One region of the Sporosarcina sp. FSL K6-2383 genome, then DNA from elsewhere that is predicted to be linked to it. Evidence: riboswitches for the same ligand, from Rfam matches in the RefSeq annotation. Region 1 holds a riboswitch; the other holds the start of a gene.
What was found. Region 1 has a riboswitch for S-adenosylmethionine ahead of MKZ10_RS03970 (O-acetylhomoserine aminocarboxypropyltransferase/cysteine synthase family protein). Riboswitches for the same ligand answer to the same signal wherever they lie in the genome.
Positions count from the first base shown of each region.

Region 2: it holds a riboswitch for S-adenosylmethionine, as region 1 does, so the genes downstream of both, MKZ10_RS16105 (methionine ABC transporter ATP-binding protein) here and MKZ10_RS03970 (O-acetylhomoserine aminocarboxypropyltransferase/cysteine synthase family protein) in region 1, are expected to answer to the same signal.

Region 1 covers NZ_CP152017.1:745,803-749,969, reverse strand. Annotated here, with positions in the region: gene MKZ10_RS03980 (homoserine dehydrogenase) at 1-286, opposite strand, end outside; gene MKZ10_RS03975 (alpha/beta fold hydrolase) at 244-1,155, opposite strand; gene MKZ10_RS03970 (O-acetylhomoserine aminocarboxypropyltransferase/cysteine synthase family protein) at 1,193-2,482, opposite strand; SAM riboswitch class I at 2,619-2,734, opposite strand; gene MKZ10_RS03965 (glycerol-3-phosphate acyltransferase) at 2,968-3,591, shown strand; gene MKZ10_RS03960 (DUF2187 family protein) at 3,831-4,052, shown strand.
Region 2 covers NZ_CP152017.1:3,182,459-3,186,625, reverse strand. Annotated here, with positions in the region: gene MKZ10_RS16130 (acyl-CoA dehydrogenase family protein) at 1-196, shown strand, start outside; gene MKZ10_RS16125 (arsenate reductase family protein) at 274-633, shown strand; gene gcvH (glycine cleavage system protein GcvH) at 709-1,092, shown strand; gene MKZ10_RS16115 (toprim domain-containing protein) at 1,168-1,509, shown strand; gene MKZ10_RS16110 (thioredoxin family protein) at 1,714-2,013, shown strand; SAM riboswitch class I at 2,068-2,173, shown strand; gene MKZ10_RS16105 (methionine ABC transporter ATP-binding protein) at 2,297-3,322, shown strand; gene MKZ10_RS16100 (methionine ABC transporter permease) at 3,315-3,983, shown strand; gene MKZ10_RS16095 (MetQ/NlpA family ABC transporter substrate-binding protein) at 4,051-4,167, shown strand, end outside.

The DNA of each region.
Region 1 (4,167 bases):
CTTTGTCAATTGCTTCTATTAAATAGCTAAATGCCGGTTCTTCACCAACAATTGCTTCAAAAATGACGTCGATGTCCGGATTCAACAAAATCTCTTGGACATCAGTTGTAATGACTGTCCCAACTGTTACACGACGTTCTTTCGACTTATCACGCACAAGGATAGACACGATGTCAATCGTATGCCCCGTTTCTTGCCGAATCTCTTCTTTTCTTTCATTTAAAATCCTATAAATCCCTTCGCCTACAGTGCCGAAACCGAGTATAGCGACTTTGATTGACGGCATACCGCCACCTCCATGAATTGCTTAATAATAAGTCCCCATTTGTCGAATTCAGTTAAAAATCCATCCTGCTCGGATTGTGTATTGACGAGAACATAGCTTGAATCTTCAACAAGATGTGCAAACGCCTGAATCTCTTCCGTTGGATAAATCAAATCATTCGTAAATGCGAATGCCACTACTTTTGCAGAGAATTGGCGAGAAGCGTTCGCGATGCCTCCACGTCCACGACCAATATCATGGGTATTCATAGCACCGAGCAGTGTGTAATAACTATTCGGATCAAAGTGTTTTACTAAAGCTGGTCCTGTATACACATCATTGCCGAAACCTATATCACTACCTATCGCCTGCAAGCCAACCCCATACGCACTTAGCGTTGGTGTAGCTGCAATCGGTACGAGTACATCCATATCATCTGCATATAAAATACCCCATTCTAAGACTCGCATACCACCAAGCGAAGCACCAATCACCGCGCGTAGTCGATCTACTCCTAGTACCGTTAGCGCTTTGCGCTCCGCATGTACCATATCCCGAATGGTCACTTCTGGAAATAACTCGTCATAAGGTGCCCCGGTAGATGGATTGATAGATGACGGTCCCGTCGATCCATCACATCCTCCAAGCACATTGAACGAGATGACCGAGAATTGATTGGTATCGATACTTTTCCCTTGACCTACAAGGCCACTCCACCAGCCTGGATTTTTATCCGTTCCAATGGTTTCATGATTTCCCGTCAATGCGTGGCAAATAAGGACAGTTTGTGCCTCTGGTCTACCTATTCTTTCATAGGCTAGCTGAACATTTTCTAGCATAATGCCCGACTCCAATTGTAAGCTTCCAATGTTCACAAATCCTGTCCCCATGCCCGTCACGCTCCTTGTTATTTTATCGGGTATAATTTTATGCTTTGACTGGAACTGCCTTATCAATGGCCTGTGCAAGATCCGCGATAATATCTTCTACCGCTTCCAGTCCAACTGATAGGCGGATCAATTCTTCTTTGACGCCAGCTTCTTCAAGTCCCTCTGCGGATAGCTGCTGATGCGTTGTTGAAGCCGGATGAATAATAAGTGATTTTGCATCTCCAACGTTCGCAACATGCGACCAAATGTTAACATTATCGATCAAGTTACGACCCGCTTCGCGTCCACCTTTAATACCGAAGACGATAATTGAACCAAAACCATTTTTCAAATATTTTTTCGCATTGTTAGCTGAAGGATGATTTTCAAGACCCGTATACGTTACCCACTCCACTGACGGATGTTGCTTCAAATAATCTGCCACTTTAAGCGCATTGGCATTATGTTTTTCCACACGTAAATGTAATGTTTCAAGTCCTTGTAAGAAAGCAAATGCATTATCCGGACTCAAGCATGGTCCGAAATCACGAAGCGCTTGAACGCGTAACTTCGTCGCAAATGCTGCACCCGCTGCATCAATACCATAACGAATACCATGGTACGTTTCATCTGGCTCTGTGAAACCAGGGAATCTTCCTTGTGTCCAATCAAATTTCCCAGAGTCAATCGCGACACCCCCGATAGACGTTCCATGTCCACCAATCCATTTCGTTGCAGAATGAATAACAACGTCTGCCCCAAAATCAATAGGGTTCGAACCATAAGGTGATGGGAATGTATTATCAATAAGTAGTGGAATTCCATTGTCATGTGCGATATTCGCAACTGCTTCAATATCAAGCACATGAAGGCTTGGATTACCAATTGTTTCAGCAAAAATCGCTTTTGTTTTATCTGTAATGGCTGCACGGAAGTTTTCAGGGTCCGTCGCATCCACAAATTTTACGTTAATGCCATAGCGTGGCAGTGATACTGCGAATAAATTATAAGTACCTCCGTACAAATTACTCGCAGCTACGATTTCATCGCCAGCACCTGCTATATTTAAAATCGAAAACGCAATAGCTGCCATTCCTGATGATAATGCAACTGCCGCCGTTCCACCTTCCAATAGAGCTACACGCTTTTCAAAAACGTCGACCGTTGGATTCATAATACGAGAATAAATATTACCCGCTTCCTTCAAAGCGAACAAATTTTGTGCATGTTCTGTGTCACGGAATACGAAAGAGGTTGTTCTATGAATCGGCACCGCGCGTGATCCTGTCACCGGGTCTGGCTCTTGGCCACCATGTAGAAGAAGTGTTTCGGGTTGAAGTTTTGTCATTGTCATTACCTCCAGTAGTTTTTTAGATGGATATTTTTTGAATACGTGCGGAGGCGTCGGGGATATTCTTTTAGGAATAAAAAATAACCCCCTTCGCTTAACGCTAAGAAGAGGGTTACGCTTTCGCTTATTCCTCCTCTTATCTTTCAGACCGTTTACACGAATCTGTAGGAAGTAGCACCTGTGCAAGTTAGTCACTTGCCGGTTGCCGGGCATCGCAGGGCCTAGTCCCTCCGCCGCTCTTGATAAGAGTTTGATTGATTTAGTTTTCCATCTTGTGAAGTAGTATAGGCGAATTCTTAATACAATGTCAAGTGTTTATTGAAAGTTTTTTCAGAAACTTACATTTACTCTAAGATGTTATAATAACGATTATACAAGTTGAAATAATGAATCTTACCAACAACGCTTGGCGCTTTGGGATGCCTCCTGCTGGAGAGCAGACGGAATCAATAGAGTAATTTCACTAGTTTGGGGGAATTGGTATGTGGTTGTGGGTTATAGGAGTGCTACTGTGTGGATATTTAATCGGATGCTTACACGGCTCGGTTGTTGCAACGAAGATTTCAGGAGTTAATTTAAAAGAAACTGGGGTCAAAAATGCAGGTGCTTCGAATGCTACGATTGTGTTAGGGAAAAAGTTTGGTGCTCTTGTAGCAGCGATTGATATTGGAAAAGGTGCGCTGGCTGTACTACTTGTACACTTTTTTTCTGTGAATGCGGAATTGCCGGGAAATGATGTCGCATTACTACTCTTTTTGGTAGGTGCCGCAACAGTCGCTGGACATAACTTTCCGTTTTACATGCAGTTCAACGGCGGCAAAGGAACTGCTACAGTTATCGGCGTTCTACTCGCACTCGATTGGCGTTTCGGTCTCGTTGGTTTTGCGTTGTTAGTAGTCGTAGCACTTACGACTAACTTTCTGGTGTTTGGCGTTTTGATGTTGTACGTGACATTCTTGACCTTGGCATTTTGGTCAGAAGGTTACTGGCCCATCGTCATCGCAATTGTATTATTCATACTTGCGATTTGGAAGCATATCGAAAATTTCCAACGGATGAAAGAAGGTAGTGAGAAGCGAGTTTCAGCAGTGTTTAAAAAGAAATGATTGTCAATGAAAGATTTAAATTATTAGCGTTGACTACAAAATGGAAGGCACTCTGAATCTGACGGAAACAGCATTTCTGCAAATTTCGTCAAAATATGGTATACTAGTTAGTAGACAACTTGTGATCTATCATTTTCGTTGAGTTGTGTTTCGTCTTTTATGCCACGCTTAGGGTTTGACCTAAGCATTTTTTTAATTGATTGAGGGCATGATGAAAATAAACACTAGGGGGAATTCGAATGGCTTTTCCACGCAAGGAAAAAGATGTATCGGATTTTGTCGCAGCGCGCAAAATCGATGAAAAGATTTCGTTTGTCCGTAATGACCATGAAGTTAATGGTACTATTTTTAAAATTCTCGAAAACTCTGTCATTGTGGAGATTTCTTCGAAGGATGCCGAACTCATTGGTGCCGCATCCAATCTGACAGTTGTTGCACACAAGAACTATTCAGTCGTCTGACGATTTTTTTAATTGCCTGCCACTAGGAAGTCTTTCTAGTGGTAGGTAATTTTTTATTTCACGGAAGCTTTGGGCAAACTCGACTACCTAATTTGAAAACTTAGCTACCTTTCAA
Region 2 (4,167 bases), 1.2 Mb from region 1:
AATCTTCTGTCAAGAAGCATTTGAAGATATTGAAAGAGATGCAAAAGAAACACTATTTGCAGCAGTCGATGGCGACAACCAGCGCATGATGGTTTCTGCACTACGCAAATTGACACGCTCAAATCCATATAACATCATCGCGAAAAAACGTGAGGCTTCGGTGAAATTGATTGAAGCTGAAAAGTACATCGTTTAATCGTATACAAATCATCCAGGTGCCAATAGGTGTCTGGATGATTTTCTGTTATAATTGCGATAATGGAGGTGTTGGATATGGGACTTACATATTACGGATATCCGAAATGTAGCACGTGTAGAAAAGCAAAGGCTTGGCTTGCAGCGAACGATTTGAATTTTCAAGAGGTCAATATTGCTGAAGCTCCCCCTTCGGCAGAGGAACTAAGTAAAATCATTACAACGTCCGGACTAGAATTGAAGAAGTTTTTCAATGTCAGTGGGATGAAATACAGAGAACTTAATTTGAAAGACAAACTACCGGAAATGTCAGATGATGAGAAAATTAGTTTACTTGCATCAGATGGTATGTTGATAAAAAGGCCACTTGTTTTCGGCGATGATAAAGTGACAGTTGGATTCAAGGAAGAGGAATTTGAAAACGTTTGGACAAAGTGATTCCTTCCTTGTTTTTATGAACTAAATATGCGAATATTGAAGTGAATGAAATTATATATTTGGAGGGGTTACGGAATGAGCACACCAAAAGATCTGCGTTATTCTGAAGAGCATGAATGGGTAAAAGAAGAAGGCGGTAACTACCGTATTGGAATTACACATTTTGCACAATCTGAACTTGGCGATATCGTTTTCGTTGAACTTCCATCTGTAGGTGACGACATCAAAGCAGACGAGCCTTTCGGAAGCGTTGAATCCGTTAAGACAGTATCGGAACTTTATGCACCAATTAGCGGTAAAGTAATTGAAGTAAACGAAGGTCTAGAAGATAGCCCTGAATTCGTGAATGAATCTCCATACGAAAATGCATGGATGATTGTTGTTGAACCATCTGATGCATCTGAATTGGATGCATTAATGTCCGCTGAAGCATACGAAAAAATGACAGTCGGAGAATAATGTAATCTAACTAAACGCCGGTCTTATCACGGCGTTTTTTTGAACCATAAAAAATGAAGCGTGGGAGGATCCTTTGTGCTATATGACAGAGTGATTGTTGTTGAAGGGGGCCAAGATAGAAAACGTCTTGCACGAATTCTGGCTGAGTCCGTTGATATCATTTGTACGAACGGGACAGTTAGCTCCTATCGGCTGGAAGAATTACTGGAACCTTATGAACAACATGAGCTGTATGTCTTTGTCGATGCGGATGAATCAGGTGAGCAGATTCGAACATTAGTCAAAAGGGGATTCCCTAACGCGATTCATTTATATACAGAAAAAGTTTATAAGGAAGTGGAAACGACTCCATACAAAGTGCTTGCAACAATATTACTGGATGCAAATTTTAACATACACCCCGAATTTTTGACTTGATTCGGCAGGAAGCCCAAATTCCCTGCCGAATCAAGTCAAGCCTCCGGTGGATGTCACAAATTTTGAAGGGAGTTAATTGCAGGCAGTCTAAGTTCGCGACGTCCTGTCGCAACGACTGCATACCCACGTCCTGTGGGCACAATTCAAAATTTGGACGCAATTACGCCGAGGCGTAATTGATTATAAAAGGATGGTTTATAAACAATGGAAACATGGACACGTGAACAATGGGAAGCAACTGTGAAAGAGTCAGACGTTGCGGTATATTATCTCTATACACCGATGTGTGGGACCTGTGCTGTCGCATCGAAAATGATGGAAGTTGTGTCAGTAATGAAGCCAGACTTACCAATTGGGAAAGCGGATTTGAATTACGTACAAGACTTGGCGATGGATTATGAAATCGAAAGTGTTCCTTGCTTACTCATTCAAAAGGATGGCGTTGTGCAGCATAAAATCTATGCATTTCAGTCAGTTCCTTATCTACTTGAAAAAATAAGTTGACATAGTTTGAGAAGCTATGCTATACTTCGTTTTAACATTTAATTGAATAGGTCGCTCTTATTAAGAGAGGTGGAGGGATAGTGCCCTTTGAAGCCCGGCAACCGTCACGAAAGTGAAATGGTGCCAAATCACACAAAGCATTTGCTTTGGGAGATGAGAGATTGGACGAACGTTTATTTATGATAACGTCAAGCCTTTCTGCCCGTCTGCAGGAAGGCTTTTTTATATTTTCGGCTTTATATTATCAACATAGTGTAAAGAAAATGATCCAGAGGTGAAAGAAATGATTCATTTATCAAATATAAATAAACGATACGGTGATGGATCAGCTAGTATTACAGCTGTCAAAGATGTATCGCTTGAAATTGCTGATGGCGAGATTTTCGGAGTCATTGGTTATAGTGGGGCAGGAAAAAGTACGCTAATTCGCTTGCTGAATGGTCTTGAAATGCCTACATCTGGCACTGTGCAGATTGGGAAGTTAGAAATTTCAGCTATCAAGGGAAAAGAACTAAGGGAAGCACGACAAAAAGTAAGTATGATTTTCCAACATTTCAACTTACTATGGTCTAGAACTGTTAAAGAAAATATCGCTTTTCCGCTGGAAATCGCAGGAGTACGAAAAGTAGACCGTGAAAAGAAAGTGACAGAGCTGATTGAACTTGTAGGTTTGGCTGGTCGTGAAAATGCCTATCCATCCGAATTATCAGGCGGTCAAAAGCAGCGTGTGGGAATCGCCCGCGCGCTGGCAAATGACCCAGAAGTTCTGTTATGTGATGAAGCAACTTCAGCCCTTGATCCAGAGACAACAGATTCAATTCTCGATCTTCTAACGGGTATTAACGAACGATTAGGCTTGACGATTGTGTTGATCACACATGAAATGCACGTCATTCGTAAAATTTGCCATCGGGTTGCAGTCATGGAAGCGGGCGAAGTTGTCGAGTTGGGAGATGTCCTAGAAGTATTCCAATCACCGCAAGCGCCGATTACGAAACGATTTGTTTCTCAAATAACGGAGCCGGTAGAAGTGAAGCAGGCATTGGCGCATATTAAAGAAGAGGTATCTTCTGGTACGCTTATCAAGCTTGTATTTGTAGGGGAACGGACAGAACAGCCCGTTTTGGCAGGCCTGATACGTAAATTTGATGTAGATGTGAACATCGTTCAGGGGAATATTTCACATACGCATGGCGGGGCATACGGTTCGTTAATCCTTCAGCTTGTGGGAGATGAGGGGACCATTAAAGAAGCCATTCGTTATCTTCATGAAAAAGATGTGCAGACAGAGGTGATTAGTAATGATTGAAACCCTATTTCCGAATGTGGACTGGCCGAAAATGTGGGAAGCAACAGTTGAAACTATTTATATGACAGTATTATCTACATTTTTTACGTTAGTAATCGGATTAGTGCTAGGTGTCCTTCTGTTCCTTTCAAGCCCTGGACAGCTGTGGGCCAATAAGTTCGCCAATATTGTGACGGGGGCATTCGTCAATATTTTTAGGTCGATACCTTTTATTATATTAATTATTTTACTGATTCCCTTTACGAAGTTCCTACTAGGGACGATACGTGGACCTGATGCAGCATTGCCTGCACTTATTATTGGAGCAGCTCCTTTCTATGGAAGAATGGTATTAATTGCACTTCAGGAAATTGATAAAGGCGTCATCGAAGCTGCCAAGTCGATGGGAGCGAAAACGCGCACAATTATATTCAAAGTTCTATTACCTGAGTCGATGCCTGCGCTTGTTTCGGGCATTACTGTCACATCTATTGCACTCGTCGGCTATACGGCAATGGCGGGAATCATTGGAGCAGGTGGTCTTGGAACGCTAGCGTTTTTAGATGGATTCCAGCGCAACCGTGGAGACGTTACGCTTGCAGCAACGATTATCATCTTAATTATTGTTTTTATCATTCAATTCATTGGTGACTTCGCTGTGAAAAAATTAGACAAGCGGTAACTTACTATTGGGAACAACAGGCATTGCCTGTTTTATAAAACAACAAAGAAAAAGGGGAGTACACAACATGAAAAAGTTATTAACAGGTATTTTATTTGCAGTGCTTGTATTGGCGCTTGCGGCATGTGGAGCAAAAACAGTTGAGGACGATAAAACAACTGGAAGTGGTAGTGAAGATATAGGT